3 regions of the Rhodoferax sp. GW821-FHT07F03 genome follow, and region 2 is predicted to be linked to each of the others. Evidence: predicted binding sites of a transcription regulator. Region 2 holds the regulator's gene; each other region holds the start of a gene.
The links. The regulator sigma-54, encoded in region 2, starts transcription at its own class of promoters, with help from an activator protein. The targets are predictions, from matches to a motif close to TGGCANGNAANCTGCTTT.
Positions count from the first base shown of each region.

Region 1 (5,086 bases), on a different contig from region 2:
CACGCGAGGCACGGATGGCGCCGTAGTCCTCCGTGCGCTGGGTCCAGAAGCTGTCATGGGGGGCGAAGGGGCGGAAGACGGTGGTGAAGAAGTCCATGGCCGCAGTCTAGGGGTAATTAGGCGGCAGCTTTGCGTTCTGCGACATAGCCCCAAAGCAGCTCAGTAGATTCCCTATGCGCCTGGCATGGCTTTTGCAATATCGTCGGCACTTCTTGACCATTTGGTCAGGATTTGGACGCCCCCAGCCAATTCCGGGCATGGCGTGCTGCAGATTGGTGCAGTACGCCCCACCTGGGAACCACAGCCACAGGAGTTACCGTGCCAGAACTATCCACACCGGCCGCACCGGACATCCGCGCCGGCCGCCTCAGCGCCGCGCAGTACGCGCAGCACTTTGCCGACGCCACGCCCCCCATGAACGCATCCCAGGCCATGCTCGAATCCGAGCGCTGCCTGTACTGCTTCGACGCGCCCTGCCAAACGGCCTGCCCTACCGACATCGACGTGCCCAGCTTCATCAAAAGCATCTCCGATGGCAACCTGCGCGGCGCGGCGCGCACCATCCTGGAAGCCAACCCGCTGGGCGGCATGTGCGCCCGGGTCTGCCCCACCGAGGTGCTGTGCGAACAATCTTGTGTGCGCAACACCCAAACCGACACGCCCATCCAGATCGGCCGCCTGCAGCGCCACGCCGTCGATGCGCTGATGGCCAGCCCCCAGCCACAGCTGTTTACCCGCGCAGCCCCCACCGGCAAGCGCATCGCCGTGGTCGGCTCCGGCCCGGCCGGTCTGGCCTGCGCACACCGCCTGGCGCGGTTGGGCAACGATGTGGTCATCTTCGACGCCAAGCCCAAGGCCGGAGGCCTGAACGAATACGGCCTGGCCAGCTACAAAACCACCGACGACTTCGCACAGAAGGAAGTGCAGTGGCTGCTGGACATCGGCGGCATCAGCATCCAAAACGACTGGCGCTTTGACGGCGCCGCCTCGCTCGACAAGCTGCAGACCGAATACGACGCCGTGTTTCTGGGCCTGGGCCTGTCCAAGGTGCAAGCCCTGGGCGTGCCCGGTGAGGCGCTGGCGAACGTGCGCAACGCGGTGGACTTTATCGCCGAGCTGCGCCAGATCGAACACGTGAACCAACTGCCCGTGGGCCGCCGCGTAGTGGTGATCGGCGGCGGCATGACCGCTGTGGACGCCGCCGTGCAGGCCAAGCTGCTGGGCGCTGAAGAGGTGCACATGGTCTACCGCCGCGGCGTGGAAACCATGGGTGCGTCGGCGGCCGAGCAAGAGTGGGCGCAAACCAACGGCGTGGTGCTGCACCACTGGCTGGCCCCGGTGGAAGTGCTGGGCAGCAGCCACGCCACCGGCGTGCGCTTTGCCGAGCAAGCCCTGGTGGACGGCAAGCTGCAGGCCACCGGCAAAGAGCTGGTCCTAGGCGCCGACATGGTGTTCAAAGCCATCGGCCAGAAGCTGGACGACAGCCCGCTGCAAGCCACAGGCCTGACCCTGCAAGGCGGCCGCATCGTGACCGCCGAAGACGGCAAGACCAACCTAAATGGCGTATGGGCCGGTGGCGACTGCCGCGCCGGCGGCCGCGACCTGACTGTAGAAGCCGTAGAGCACGGCAAACGCGCCGCTGAAAGCATGCACAAGGAATTGAACCATGGCTGATCTGTCCACCACCTTCGCCGGCGTGAAGACGCCCAACCCCTTCTGGCTGGCCTCCGCGCCGCCCACCGACAAGGCCTACAACGTGAACCGCGCTTTCGAAGCCGGCTGGGGCGGCGTGGTCTGGAAGACGCTGGGCGAAGCCGGCCCGCCGGTGGTCAACGTCAACGGCCCGCGCTACGGCGCGCTGCTGTCGAATGACCGCCGCATGCTGGGCTTCAACAACATCGAGTTGATCACCGACCGCGACCTGGAACTGAACCTGCGCGAGATCACCGAGGTGAAGCGCAACTGGGCCGACCGCGCGATGATCGTCTCGCTGATGGTGCCCTGCGTCGAAGAATCCTGGAAGGCCATCCTGCCGCGCGTCGAAGACACCGGCGCCGACGCCATCGAGCTGAACTTCGGCTGCCCGCACGGCATGAGCGAGCGCGGCATGGGCGCTGCCGTGGGCCAGGTGCCCGAATACATCGAGATGGTCACCGCCTGGTGCAAGCAGTACAGCAAGCTGCCGGTCATCGTGAAGCTCACGCCCAATATCACCGACATCCGCATGCCGGCCCGCGCCGCCAAGCGCGGCGGAGCCGACGCGGTGTCTCTCATCAACACCATCAACTCCATCATCGGCGTGGACCCGGACACGCTGATGATGTCGCCCACCACCGGTGGCCTGGGCTCGCACGGCGGCTACTGCGGCCCGGCAGTAAAACCCATCGCGCTGAACATGGTGGCCGAGATCGGCCGCGACGCCGAAACCCGCGGCCTGCCTATCAGCGGCATCGGCGGCGTGGGCAACTGGCGCGATGCGCTGGACTTCATCGCCCTGGGCGCCGGCACGGTGCAGGTGTGTACCGCGGCCATGGTGTTTGGCTTCAAGATCGTGCAGGAGATGGCATCCGGCCTGTCGGACTACATGGACAGCAAGGGCTTCAAGAGCCTGGACGACTTCCGTGGCGCGGCCCTGCCGACGGTGAAGGAATGGAAGAACCTGAACCTGAACCACGTCAGCAAGGCCGTGATCAACCAGGACTCGTGCATCTCCTGCGGCCGCTGCCACATCGCCTGCGAAGACACCTCGCACCAGGCCATCACCAAGATGAAAGACGGCGTGCGCCACTTCGAGGTGATGGAAGACGAATGCGTGGGCTGCAACCTGTGCGTCACCGTCTGCCCCGTGCCGAACACCATCAGCCTGCGCGATTTGCAGCCCGGCGAAAAAGACTTGCGCACCGGCCTCATCGTGAGCGATAAACATGCGGATTGGACGACGCATAGAAACAATCCGATGCGAGCGTCCATTTAGGACAACTACTCACCAACCAACGACGGACATGACGGTTTTCAATCCGGGAACCCGTGGAACCGGCTTTGCCGGGCCACTGGGTTCGCCCCCTGCAAGGGGGTTGGCGGAAACACGAAGTGTGGAGCCTGGGGGTGAGTCGTTATTCAGGCATTAAATATGCTTGTAGCGCAGACAATAACTGCGCCACCAGCTACTAATTTAGGAGCAACCATGACCAGTGTTTTGATCCGAGGCGGCACGGTAGTTAACGCCGACCGCGCATTCCGCGCCGATGTCTTGTGTATCGACGGCAAGATCGCCGAAGTCGGCGACAACCTGGCAGCACCTGCGGGCGCCCAGGTGGTGGATGCCGGCGGCCAGTATGTGATGCCCGGCGGCATCGACCCGCACACGCATATGCAACTGCCGTTCATGGGCACGGTGACCATGGACGACTTCTACAGCGGCACGGCGGCCGGCCTGGCCGGCGGCACCACCAGCATCATTGACTTCGTGATCCCATCGCCGAAGCAGCCGCTGATGGACGCCTACCGCACCTGGCGCGAATGGGCTGAAAAGTCCGCCGCCGACTACAGCTTCCACGTTGCCGTGACCTGGTGGGACGAAACCGTGCACCGCGACATGGGCACCCTGGTGCAAGACGAAGGCGTGAACAGCTTCAAGCACTTCATGGCCTATAAAAACGCCATCATGTGCGACGACGAAACCCTGGTGAACAGCTTCAAGCGCGCGCTGGAACTGGGCGCCATGCCCACGGTGCACGCCGAGAACGGCGAACTGGTGTATCTGCTGCAAGCCGACATGAAGGCCAAGGGCATCCTCGGCCCCGAAGGCCACCCGCTGTCGCGCCCACCCGCGGTAGAGGCCGAGGCCGCGCAGCGCGCCATCGCCATCGCCAATGTGCTGAACGTGCCGATCTACGTGGTGCATGTGTCGTGTGCCGAATCGGCCGAGGCCATTGCCCGCGCCCGCGCCGCCGGCCAGCGCGTGTACGGCGAGGTGCTGGCCGGGCATTTGACGGTGGACGACAGCGTGTACCGCAACCCCGATTTCGCCTACGCCGCCGGTCACGTGATGAGCCCGCCGTTCCGCAACAAGACCAACCAGGACGCGCTGTGGCACGGCCTGCAGGCCGGCCATCTGCACACCACGGCCACCGACCACTGCACCTTCTGCGCCGCGCAAAAGGCCGCCGGCAAAGACGACTTCAGCAAGATCCCCAACGGCTGCGGTGGCGTGGAAGAACGCCTGGCCGTGATCTGGGACGAAGGTGTGAACAGCGGCCGGCTCACGCCCAGCGAGTTCGTCGCCATTACCTCGGCCAACGCCGCCAAGCTGTTCAACATCTACCCGCGCAAAGGCTGCGTGGTGGCCGGCGCCGATGCCGACCTGGTGGTGTGGGACCCGGCGGGCACCAAGACCTTGTCCGTCAAGACGCAAAAGTCGCTGGGCGACTTCAACATCTTCGAAGGCCGCACCGTCACCGGCGTGCCCAGCCACACACTGAGCCAGGGCAAGGTGGTCTACGCCAACGGCGACCTGCGCGCCGAGCGCGGCGTCGGCAAGTACGTGAAGCGCCCACCATTCGGCCCGCAGTTTGACGCGCTGGCCAAGAAGACCGCACTACATGCGCCCCACCCCGTCGCCCGCTAATCTGGAGTTCCATATGGACACCGCACTCGCCCCTCTTTCCGAAAAAATCCAGGCCTTGCGCATCAACGGCGACCGCTTGTGGTCCTCGCTGATGGAGCTGGCCCAGATCGGCGCCACGCCCAAGGGCGGCGTCTGCCGCCTGGCCCTGACCGAGCTGGACAAACAAGGCCGCGACCTGGTCACCCGCTGGGCCACAGAGGCCGGCATGACCGTCACCATCGACAAGATCGGCAACGGCTTCATGCGCCGCCCTGGCCGCAACAACAGCCTGCCACCCATCATGACCGGCAGCCACATCGACACCCAGCCGACAGGCGGCAAGTTCGACGGCAACTACGGCGTGCTGGCCGGTATCGAGGTGGTACGCACGCTGAACGACCACGGCATCGAGACCGAGGCGCCGATTGAAGTCGCGTTCTGGACCAACGAAGAGGGCTCGCGTTTTGTGCCGGTGATGAT
Region 1 covers NZ_JBWKQM010000007.1:98,365-103,450, forward strand. Annotated here, with positions in the region: gene AC07R0_RS12045 (zinc-binding metallopeptidase family protein) at 1-97, opposite strand, end outside; gene AC07R0_RS12050 (NAD(P)-dependent oxidoreductase) at 319-1,674, shown strand; gene preA (NAD-dependent dihydropyrimidine dehydrogenase subunit PreA) at 1,667-2,974, shown strand; gene hydA (dihydropyrimidinase) at 3,185-4,627, shown strand; gene AC07R0_RS12065 (Zn-dependent hydrolase) at 4,641-5,086, shown strand, end outside.
Region 1: the regulator sigma-54 is predicted to act here: its motif matches at 3,120-3,137, upstream of hydA (dihydropyrimidinase).

Region 2 (5,086 bases):
GCGGAACCAGCGACCATGTCGAAACGGAACAGGCGGCATTCGATGGGGCCGTTCCACATGGGTACGCGGCGCGACTCTTTGAGGCGCATCTTGCCGGGCAGCTTGAGGTCGGGCGTCAGCATCCAGGCGGTCCAGCCCGCGTAGTTACGCTTCCAGTGGGTGGCCAGTTGGGGGAAGAAGTCGGCGCTGCCGTCCTCGGTCTGTGCAGCTTCGCGCCGGCCCGCGACACCTGCCACCTCAATCCGCTCGCCGTAGGGCGGGTTCAGCAACATCACGCCGGACTCGGCCGGCGGCATGCGCTGCAAGGCATCGCCGCCACGGAACTCGACCACGCCGCTGACGCCCGCGCGCTCGGCATTGCGGGTGGCGAAATCGACCATACGGAAGGCCACATCGCTACCGAAGATCTGCGTCTCCGGCTCGTGCTCGGCGGCGTGGGCCTGCTCCTGAATGACGCTCCACACATGGGGCTGGAAGGGCAACAGCTTCTCAAAGCCAAAGCGGCGCAGGCTGCCGGGCGCAATATTGCAGGCGATCTGCGCGGCCTCTATGGCAATGGTGCCGCTGCCGCAGCAGGGGTCGTACAGGGGCGTGGTGCCATCCCAGCCGCTGGCGGCGATCATGGCGGCGGCCAGGGTTTCCTTCAACGGCGCATCGCCCTTGTCTTCACGCCAGCCACGTTTGAACAGCGCGTCACCCGAGGTGTCAATGTAGATGGTGGCGCGCTCGGTGGTCAGGTGCAGGTAGATGCGCACATCGGGCCACTGCACATTCACGTCGGGGCGCACGCCGGTCTTGAAGCGGAAGCGGTCGGCCACCGCGTCCTTCACTTTCAGCGCGGCGAAGTTCAGCGAATTGAGCGGGCTGTGCTGCGCCGTGACTTCGATCTTGAAGCTTTGCTTGGGCGTGAACCAGATCTCCCAGGCCACGTTGCTGGCGGCTTCGTACAGGTCTTTTTCGCTGCGGTATTCGGTGTTGGACAGCTCGATCAGCACGCGCTGCGCCAGGCGGCTGTGCAGGTTCAAGCGCATCGCGTCGCGCCAGGAGGAGCGCACCAGCGTGCCGCCCCGCATCACCCGCAGGTCTTCGCCCTGCAGGCCGGTAATGCCGTGCACCTCTTCGGCCAGCAGCTCTTCCACGCCGGCGGCGCAGGGTAAAAATAATTGGAGTTGGTTCATATCGTTATTTCCATGGTGTCACGCTACGCAGCCTGGGGCAAGCGGGGCGAAGCTCTTTCCTCCAGCTGCGGCATACCGTGCACGCGGCCTGGGGGAGAGCATGTTCTACAGCGCTTTGCGCAGGTTCGTGGGGGCTATGCGCAGCGCTTCGCGGTACTTGGCCACGGTACGGCGCGCGCATTCAATGCCCTGCTCTTTCAGCATGTCGGACAGCTGGCTGTCGCTGAGCGGCTTCTTTGGGTCTTCGGACGAGACAAACTGCTTGATCAGCGCCCGCACCGCGGTGCTGGAGGCGTTGCCGCCGGTCTCCGTCCCCAGGGACGAGCCGAAGAAATACTTCAGCTCGAAGGTGCCGTAGGGCGTGGCCATGTATTTGGCGGTGGTCACGCGGCTGATGGTGGACTCGTGCAGTCCCAACTCGTCGGCGATCTCGCGCAGCACCAGAGGGCGCATGGCCAGCGCGCCGTGGCTGAAGAAGTTCTTCTGCCGCTCCACGATGGCGTTGCTGACCCGCAAAATCGTGTCGAAGCGCTGCTGGATGTTCTTAATGAACCAGCGCGCCTCCTGCAGGCGCTGCTGCAGTGCGGCGTTGTTCGATGAATCCTTGCCGCCCCCCTTGTGCTGGCGCAGCGCATTGGCGTAGATGTCGTGCACGCGCAGGCGCGGCATGACCTCGGCATTCAGCTGTACCCGGAAGCGGGCCTGGGCGCCGCGCCCAACCTTGACCACGATCACGTCGGGCACCACGATGTTGCGCTCCACATCGACAAAGCGCCGCCCCGGCTTGGGCTCCAGCCGGGCGATCAGCGCCATGGCAGCCTTGATATCGGTCTCGGTGGCGCGGCACAGCTGGGCCAGGCGCTTCACGTCGCGCCGGGCCAGCAGGTCCATGGACTGGCGGCAGATGCGCATGGCCACCTTGCGCGCCGGGTCATCGCCCAGCACGGGCTGCAAACCCTCCAGCTGCAGCAACAGGCATTCACCCAGATGCCGCGCGCCCACGCCCGCCGGCTCCAGGCTTTGCAGCAGGCTCAGGGCCACCGTGAAGCGGTGTACCAGCTCTTCCACGGCCTCGGCGTCGTCGCCCGCCAGACCACGCGCCAGGGTTTCGAAATCGTCTTCCAGGTAGCCGTCGTCGTTCAGCGATTCGATCAGAAAGCGCAGCGCTGCCTGGTCCACCTCCCCCAGCCGCAGGGCCAGGGCCTGGCGGTGCAGAAAGCTGGTCAGCGACTCCTGGTTGCGGGCCAGCTCGGTGGCGTCCATCTCGCCGTCTTCACCCAGGTTGTTCTGGCGCGCCGGGGCGTCACCGCCCCATTCGCTGTCGTCGGGTTTGATCTCGGAAGTGCCATCGCCGTCCCAGCTGGTGTCGTCACCGCCAGTTAAAGGGGATTCGGCATCATTTGGGGCTTCTGCGCTGGATTCACTTGCGTATTCAGCTACAGAACTTGTAGCAATTTCAGCCTCGCGCTCCCCTGTGCTGACCGGCGTGTCGGACTGGGCCAGGCCGAACTCCTCGCGTGCAGCCTCGTCCATATTGCGTTCCAGAAACGGGTTGTCGTCCAGCATCTGGTCCACTTCCTGGCTCAGTTCCAGGGTGGACAGTTGCAGCAGGCGGATGGACTGCTGCAGCTGGGGCGTCAGCGCCAGATGCTGTGAAACGCGTAGGGATAAGCCTTGCTTCATCGGAGCATCACATCTTGAAATGTTCGCCGAGGTAGACGCGACGCACATCGGCGTTGTCCACGATCTCGGACGGCGTACCCTCGGCCAGCACATTGCCGTCGCTGATGATGTAGGCGTGGTCGCAAATGCCCAGCGTCTCGCGCACATTGTGGTCGGTGATCAGCACGCCGATGCCACGCGACTTCAGGAAGCCGATGATGCGCTGGATCTCGATCACCGCAATCGGGTCGATACCGGCAAAAGGCTCGTCCAGCAAAATGAAACGCGGCTGGGTGGCCAGGGCACGGGCGATTTCCACGCGGCGGCGCTCGCCACCGGACAAGGCCATGGCCGACGAATCACGCAAATGCTCCACCCGCAAATCCTGCAGCAACGCCGTCAGGCGCTTTTCGATCTCGGTGCGGGTGAGGGACTTGCCGGCCTCGTCGTGCTGCAATTCCAGCACGGCGCGCACATTTTCTTCCACCGTGAGCTTGCGGAAAATCGAGGCTTCCTGGGGCAGATAGCTCAGGCCCAGGCGCGAACGCCGGTGGATGGGCATGTGCTCCACCGACTGGCCGTCGATGGAAATATGCCCGCCATCAGCCCGCACCAGGCCCACGATCATGTAGAAGGAAGTGGTTTTGCCCGCGCCGTTGGGGCCCAACAAACCGACCACCTCGCCTTTTTTGACGGCCAGCGTCACGTCTTTCACGACCTTGCGCTTGCCGTAGGCTTTTTGCAGATGGCGCGCCTCCAGGCGGCTTTCTCCCGACTCCACCACCGCCGTCACTTCTTCACGCCCTCCAGCGTGGTGGTGGAACGCAGCACCGGGGCTGGCCCGGCAGGTGCCGCGCCGCTAGCAGCCGACGCTGCAGCCTTGGGTGTCAACATGGCGCGTACGCGGCCATTCTGGCCACCGGGATTGCTGCCGGCTGTGCCGCTGTCCACGGTGAATACATCGGTGGTGTTGTCGTAGACGATCAGTTCGCCGGTGATTTCGTCATTCACCTTGCTGCCGACCAGACGGCGCAAAATGGCCCGCTTGATGAAGCGCACGTTGTCCAGCTTGCTGCTGTACTCGATGGTTTCGCCCTCGCCTTCTATGTATTCGTCCAGGCCGTCGCGTTTTTGCTTGAAATACGCCAGCTTGCCCGGCTCCGCCGTCACCACGCCGAACTGGTTGCCCTCGGCATCCTGGCGCACATCGACGCGGGCGCCACGGATGATGATGGTGCCCTTGGTCATCACCACCTTGCCGGTAAAGACATTGGTCTGCTTCAGATCGTCATAACGCGCCGCGTCCGCCTCGATATTCATAGGCTTGAGTTTGTCGGCTTTTTCCGCGTGGGCCGCTCCGCCTAGACCGACGAAACAAACCACGAGCAGTGAGAGTAGGGTGTTGATTTTCATAGAGGCACGAATCTTGCAATTCATTGTAACGGCCCCTCACCCCGAGTTGGACGTAGCCAGAAAAAAGCCCGCTGACGCGGGCTTTTTCATCTCTCCGGCCTTGCCGGCCATGCCGGAATCAGGCTTTCTTGCGCTGCTCGGCCACCAGATATTCCACAACAACCAATGCACGCGGCATGGTTTGCGCCTGGCTGCCATCGGTGTAGAACTTGCCGGCCACGCCCAAAGCGGGCACGCCCGCGACCTGGTAGGCCTGCTGCAGCTGGGATGCCTTACGCACCTTGGTGCTGACGCCAAAAGACTGGTACGTCTCGGTGAACTTGGTTTTGTCCAGACCCTGCTTCACGGCCCAGGCGATCACCAGATCATCTTTGTCCAGCCGCTGATGCTCCACATGGATAGCGTTGAACACCTTGCCATGCAGTGCGTCCAGCTGGCCCAGAGCCTCCAGCGTGTAGTACAGCTTTTGCGGCGGGATGAAACTGTCCTGGAAGTTCACTGGCACACGCTTGAAGGCAATATCCTTGGGCAGGCGCTTGAGCCACTCCACCAAGGTGGGCTCAAACGCATTGCAATGCGGACAGGCGTACCAGAAGAACTCGATCACCTCGACCTTGCCGGCCGGCGCTTCTGTGGCGACTGGCTTGTCCAGCACCAGGTAATCCGTGCCCGCCACGGGCGGCTTGCCCTGCGCCAGGGCGCTACCGGTATGGCCTACGGCCAGCGTGGAACCAGCCAGCACACCCGCTGAAGCCAGCGAAAACTCACGACGTTTCATTGCAAATCACTCCTTGTGGGGGGTCGGATCGGTGCCGAGCGCAAAAGTTCAGCGC
Region 2 covers NZ_JBWKQM010000010.1:77,608-82,693, reverse strand. Annotated here, with positions in the region: gene AC07R0_RS16405 (THUMP domain-containing class I SAM-dependent RNA methyltransferase) at 1-1,178, opposite strand, end outside; gene AC07R0_RS16400 (RNA polymerase factor sigma-54) at 1,284-2,861, opposite strand; gene lptB (LPS export ABC transporter ATP-binding protein) at 2,869-3,621, opposite strand; gene lptA (lipopolysaccharide transport periplasmic protein LptA) at 3,630-4,253, opposite strand; gene AC07R0_RS16385 (thiol:disulfide interchange protein DsbA/DsbL) at 4,372-5,031, opposite strand.

Region 3 (5,086 bases), on a different contig from region 2:
AACACGCTAGCGCGCTGGGTCATGACTATCGACAAATAGGGGACTGGCAACACAACGTCTCGCCAGATCCGCCGCGGCTGTCGCGTCAACCCCAGACGTCGTCGGGCAGCTGCGCCTTCTTGCGATAGATGGTGTTGCGGGACACGCCCAGCAGCTTCGCGGCGACCGAGACATTGCCGCCGGTAGCGCGCAGCGCCCGGGCCATGGCTTCCAGGGCCACGTCCTCCAGGCTACTGGTCTCCTTGGCCGTGGAGGGGGCGAGTACCAAGCCGGCCGGCGTTTCGACCCTGATCTGCAGTCCCGGCGCAGGGGCCTTAGGCTGTGCTGAACTCACGTAGTTCATCTCGTCCAGAAAGTCCTCCGGCAGGTGGCAGATCTCGATTTCTTCGGCGCATCCCGCCATCACCACGGCCGTGCGCAGCAGGTTGAACAGCTGGCGGAAGTTGCCGGGCCAAGGGTATTGGTGGAACATCGCCATAACTTCGCTGGAGATGCCTACGGGCACCGCCGCCTGGCACACGCTGGCCAGGATTTTGCGCGTCACCACATCCAGGTCCTGGCGCTCGCGCAAGGCCGGTAGGCGCACGACCAGTCCATTCAGGCGGTAGTACAAGTCCTCGCGGAACTCGCCCCGGGCGATCATTTCCTTGAGGTTCTTATTGGTGGCGCAGATCACGGCCACATCCACCTCCACCTCTTTGCCTGCGCCCAGCGGGCTGACCTTGCGTTCCTGGAGCACGCGCAACAGCCGCGCCTGCAGATGCTTGGGCATGTCGCCAATTTCGTCCAGAAACAGCGTTCCACCATTGGCGAACTGCACCTTGCCCATGGCGCCCTTGCGCTTGGCTCCGGTAAATGCGCCTTCCTCGTAGCCGAAGAGTTCCGACTCGATCAGGGTCTCCGGAATGGAGGCGCAATTCACCGAAACAAAATTGTTGTTGGCGCGTGGCGAGTCGTTGTGGATGGCCTGCGCAAGCAAGTCCTTTCCGGTTCCGGTTTCGCCCAGGATCATGATCGGAATGTCGCGACCGCGTACCAGCTGCAATTTTTCAATCACGGCCGCAACCTGTTGATCGCCCGTATCCAGGTAGCGCAGGCTGGACAGCGCGGCTTTTTTATGCGCTCTGCTGTCCAGATGTGGCGACTTGCCCTCACTCTTGGCCGGCATCGCGGGCGCTGCCGTGTCGCTGCCCGAGAAGTCAATGGCATCGAACGCGCGTTGGCTTTTGATTTCTGCACGGCAGCAGATGGTGACGCCGTTGTGCAGGCAGAGCGAAGCCACATGCCCTTTCGCGGCTCGGACACGATCGTGAAATTGCGATGTGGAGATGCCGAAAAGAGAATAGAAAGTGTGGGCGCTCAGGGCCGTGGCGGACATGCCAAACTGGAACTGAGCGCTGCGATTGGCGGTGATGAAGCGCCCGTCCTGGTTGAAGACCGCAATGCCCTCCATCAGCGTCCCGAGGAACTCGGCGCGGGTGTGGAAGCGCACGAGGATTTCTGTGGGAAACACATCGGCAAACATGTGGTTCTCGATCATCTGCGCGGACATGCGTGCCAGCGCCATGGTGTGCTGGTGGTAGCTGCGGTAGTCGCCCGTGACGTCCAGCGCGCCGATGACTTTTCCGTGCGGGTCGAAGATGGGCGTGCACGAACAGGTGAGAAACCGGTTGGCCTGCAGGTAGTGCTGGTCGCCATGGACCACGATGGGCTTCTCCTCAGCCAGCGCGGTGCCGATGGCATTCGTGCCTTTGCCTTTTTCCGACCAGTCCACGCCTGGCTGCAAGGCCACCTTCGAAGCCTTCTGCAAAAAGTCTGCATCGCCCAGCGAATGCAGGATCATTCCGCTGCGTGTGGTGAGCAGAATCATGCTTTGCGTATTGGCGATCTGCTCGTACAGCGTTTCCATGACGGGCGCCGCATGCTGGTACAGAAAGCGGTTCTCTTCCAGCGCCTGGTTCATCAGGCCGCGTGCCGCGGCGGAAAGATCGGGGTTATCGAACTCTTCCAGTCCATATGCCTTGGAGCGCAGCTTGGAGGAACCAATCAGCGCAGAATACTCGGCGCCGATGAGCTGCGGTCCCGTGGCGGGATTGGATGTGGCTTCACCAACGACCAAATGGCTCTGTTGAATCATGTTGTCTCCGGGCGGCTCTCCTATCCGTTCCGGCTTTCAGCCCAAGGCAACAGGGTGCAGGTTGAAGCAAAAGCGGTGAACGGACGGAAGCGCTGGTTATTGTGTGCTGGGCGCATTTTGCTCCGTTTCGATACAGCACTCAACGTACAGGGACAGGCTTGCCGCGCCTGGAGTTTGATGTGCGTCAAATTGGCACAAACGATCCGTGTTTTGTACCGTGCATCCGGCAAATTGAGCCGCGGATGCCAGTGTTTTCACTGGCCCGGTATTTGCTGCCTTGCAAGACATCATGAACACAATATTGGAGGCAAAAGTATGAAACCGTTCTTCTCACACCGCGGCACCTGGGCGGCTGCTGGTTTGGCAGCTTGCTTGTCACTGGGCAGTTTGATGGCGATGGCGCATGGCGATGTGGTTCCGCAGTCGGTGGATACCAGCACCCTGCCGCAGCTCGGCAGCAAATGGCTGGATACCAACCCTTACTCGGCAGGCGATGGCCACAAGGAAGCGCTACGCATCGGCACTTCTGCCTACAACCAGAACTGCGCGCGCTGCCACGGGCTGGAGGCGATCTCGGGCGGCATCTCGCCCGATCTGCGCAAACTGGACGCCGATTGCACGGGGCTCGGGGACGAGGCCAAGAAACTGGCTTGCTTCAAGGAAATGGATGACTACTTCATCTCCACCGTGCGGCGCGGGCGTGCGCGCGACGGCCGGGTCTACATGCCGCCGTTCGAGGGCATCCTGACCCAGGAGGCCATTTGGTCGATCAAAACCTACCTGGAAACGCGCCGCGAGCCTTGAATCGTCAGGTGCCCATACACAACCGGAGACACACTTGAGCAACAAGCCATACACGCCGGCCACCAGCCGGTTGACGCGCAGAAGAATGCTGTGGGCCATGCCGCTTCTGGCCGGAGTGGTTCCCTCCGCCTGGACGCAGGAGCGCACGCCGATGGAGAGAATCAGGGCCAGCGGAATTCTTAAGGTCGCGCTCTACAAAGACAACGCTCCGTACTCGGACGGCTCCTCGGCCGGCATGACCGGCCTGGATGTCGGCCTGGCCCAGGCTTTAGCCAGGCAGCTGCAGCTCAATCTGTCGCTGCTGCCATTTGACGCCGGTGAAAACATGAACGATGACCTGCGTAATATGGTGTGGCGTGGTCACTATCTGGGATATGGACCCGCAGACGTGATGCTGCATGTACCGCTGGACAAATACTTCATGGACGAGAACCGGCAGGTGTTCATTTTTGGCCCCTATGCGCGTGAGCACCTGGTGGTCCTGCACAACCCGCGGGCTCTGCCACAGGTCTATAACCCGGAGGACCTGGTGCAGCAGAAGATCGCGGTGGAGCAAGGCAGCGGCGCGGCCAGTGCGCTCATGGGCTACAAGGGCGGCTTGCTGCGTGAGCAGGTCGCCATTTTCAAGACCGGCGTGGATGCCGCGAAAGCCATGCTGACCCAGCGTGCCAGCGCTGCCTTCGTCACATTGGCCCAGGCCGAGGCGGCTGTTTTCGAGCTCCGCCTGGATAAAAAGGACTGGGCTTTTTCCAGGCTGATGCTGCCCGGCATTTCCCCCAATGGCTGGCCGCTGGGCATGGCCGTCAAGGCCGGCAGCAAGGAGCTGGCAACCGTGCTGGACCAGGCCTTGGATGCGCTACGCCAAGGAGGCGAACTGTTGAAGATTTTTCAGTCGCAGGGCTTGACCTTGGCCGCACCGTAAATTTGCCGGTGCGGGCCCGGCGGGCTGTGTGGCCCGCGGCTTTCAGTTGGTCAGGATGGTGTGCGGTACCCGGCCTACCGGCACCGTTTTCAGTGCCTTGCCGCTGGCAGTGTCAATGATGCTCATGTCGTCCGACATGCCATTGGCCACATACAGGCGGGCGTTGTCCTTGCTCAGCGCCAGGCCCCAGGCTCTTTTTCCTACCAGCACCAGGCGGCGCACGGTGCGCGCCGCCACGTCCACTTCCGCGACATGGTTGGCGCGGCCCAATGCCACCCATACGGTTTTGCCGTCGGCCGTCATCAGTATGCCGACCGGCGTGATGTCGGCTGCGCGTATGCCGGTCAGCTGGAAGGGCAGGGTCTGCTTTACCTTCATGCTGGCGGTATCGATGATGCTGACGCTGGCACCGAGTTCGTTGCTCACCCACAGTTCGCTGCCGTCGGGCGCCATGGCAAAGCGCCTCGGGCGCATGCCGACCCTGGCCTGGCCGCTTACCTTGCGTGTGGCCACGTCCACGGCATACACCGCATTCGCCACCTCCGAAGTTACGTAGACAAACTTCCCATCGGCCGAGGCCAGTACACCTTCGGGCTCGGCTCCGGTCTTGACGGAGAACAAGGGTTTCTTGCTGGCCACGTCGTAGGCGGCCATCTGGCTGTCGTCCTCAATCGAAACATAGGCCGACTTGCCGTCGGGCGAGAGCGCGAATATCTCCGGGCTCTCGCCGGTGGGGATGGTGTCGATCTGCTTGCCGGTCTGGATGTCCACGACGCTGAGCTGATTGCCGTCGCCGCACGCAACCAGGATGTGCTGCCCGCCATGGGTCCACGCCATATGCCGTGGGCGTTTGCAGGCGGGAATGCTTTTGATGACCTTACCGTCGCCATCCATCTGCAAAATCTGGTTGTCTTTCTCGCTGCTCACAAATACGTCGGCGTATGCCGACGCGCTGAACAGCACACACAGGGACGCCAGCGGCGTGAGCAGGAATCGGTTCGAAAGCATGGGCATGGGTTTGTCTCCAAAGAATTTTTGTGGTCTATCTACGGTGTCGCCAGGGGCTAAACAGCCTTACGCACCGGTATATCAAAGCAAGCTAAGTGCCACTTGTGCTGACTCTGGCCGCGGGCGCACGGCAAGGGCCAAACGCAGCCCGGATAATCCACCCATGTTGAAAATTGAATTCCCCGCTTCGCTACCCGTCTCAGAACGGCGCGAAG
Region 3 covers NZ_JBWKQM010000012.1:97,458-102,543, reverse strand. Annotated here, with positions in the region: gene AC07R0_RS19170 (c-type cytochrome) at 1-39, shown strand, start outside; gene AC07R0_RS19165 (sigma-54-dependent Fis family transcriptional regulator) at 86-2,137, opposite strand; gene pedF (cytochrome c-550 PedF) at 2,453-2,941, shown strand; gene AC07R0_RS19155 (substrate-binding periplasmic protein) at 2,976-3,863, shown strand; gene AC07R0_RS19150 (PQQ-dependent catabolism-associated beta-propeller protein) at 3,906-4,877, opposite strand; gene hrpA (ATP-dependent RNA helicase HrpA) at 4,876-5,086, shown strand, end outside.
Region 3: the regulator sigma-54 is predicted to act here: its motif matches at 2,396-2,413, upstream of pedF (cytochrome c-550 PedF).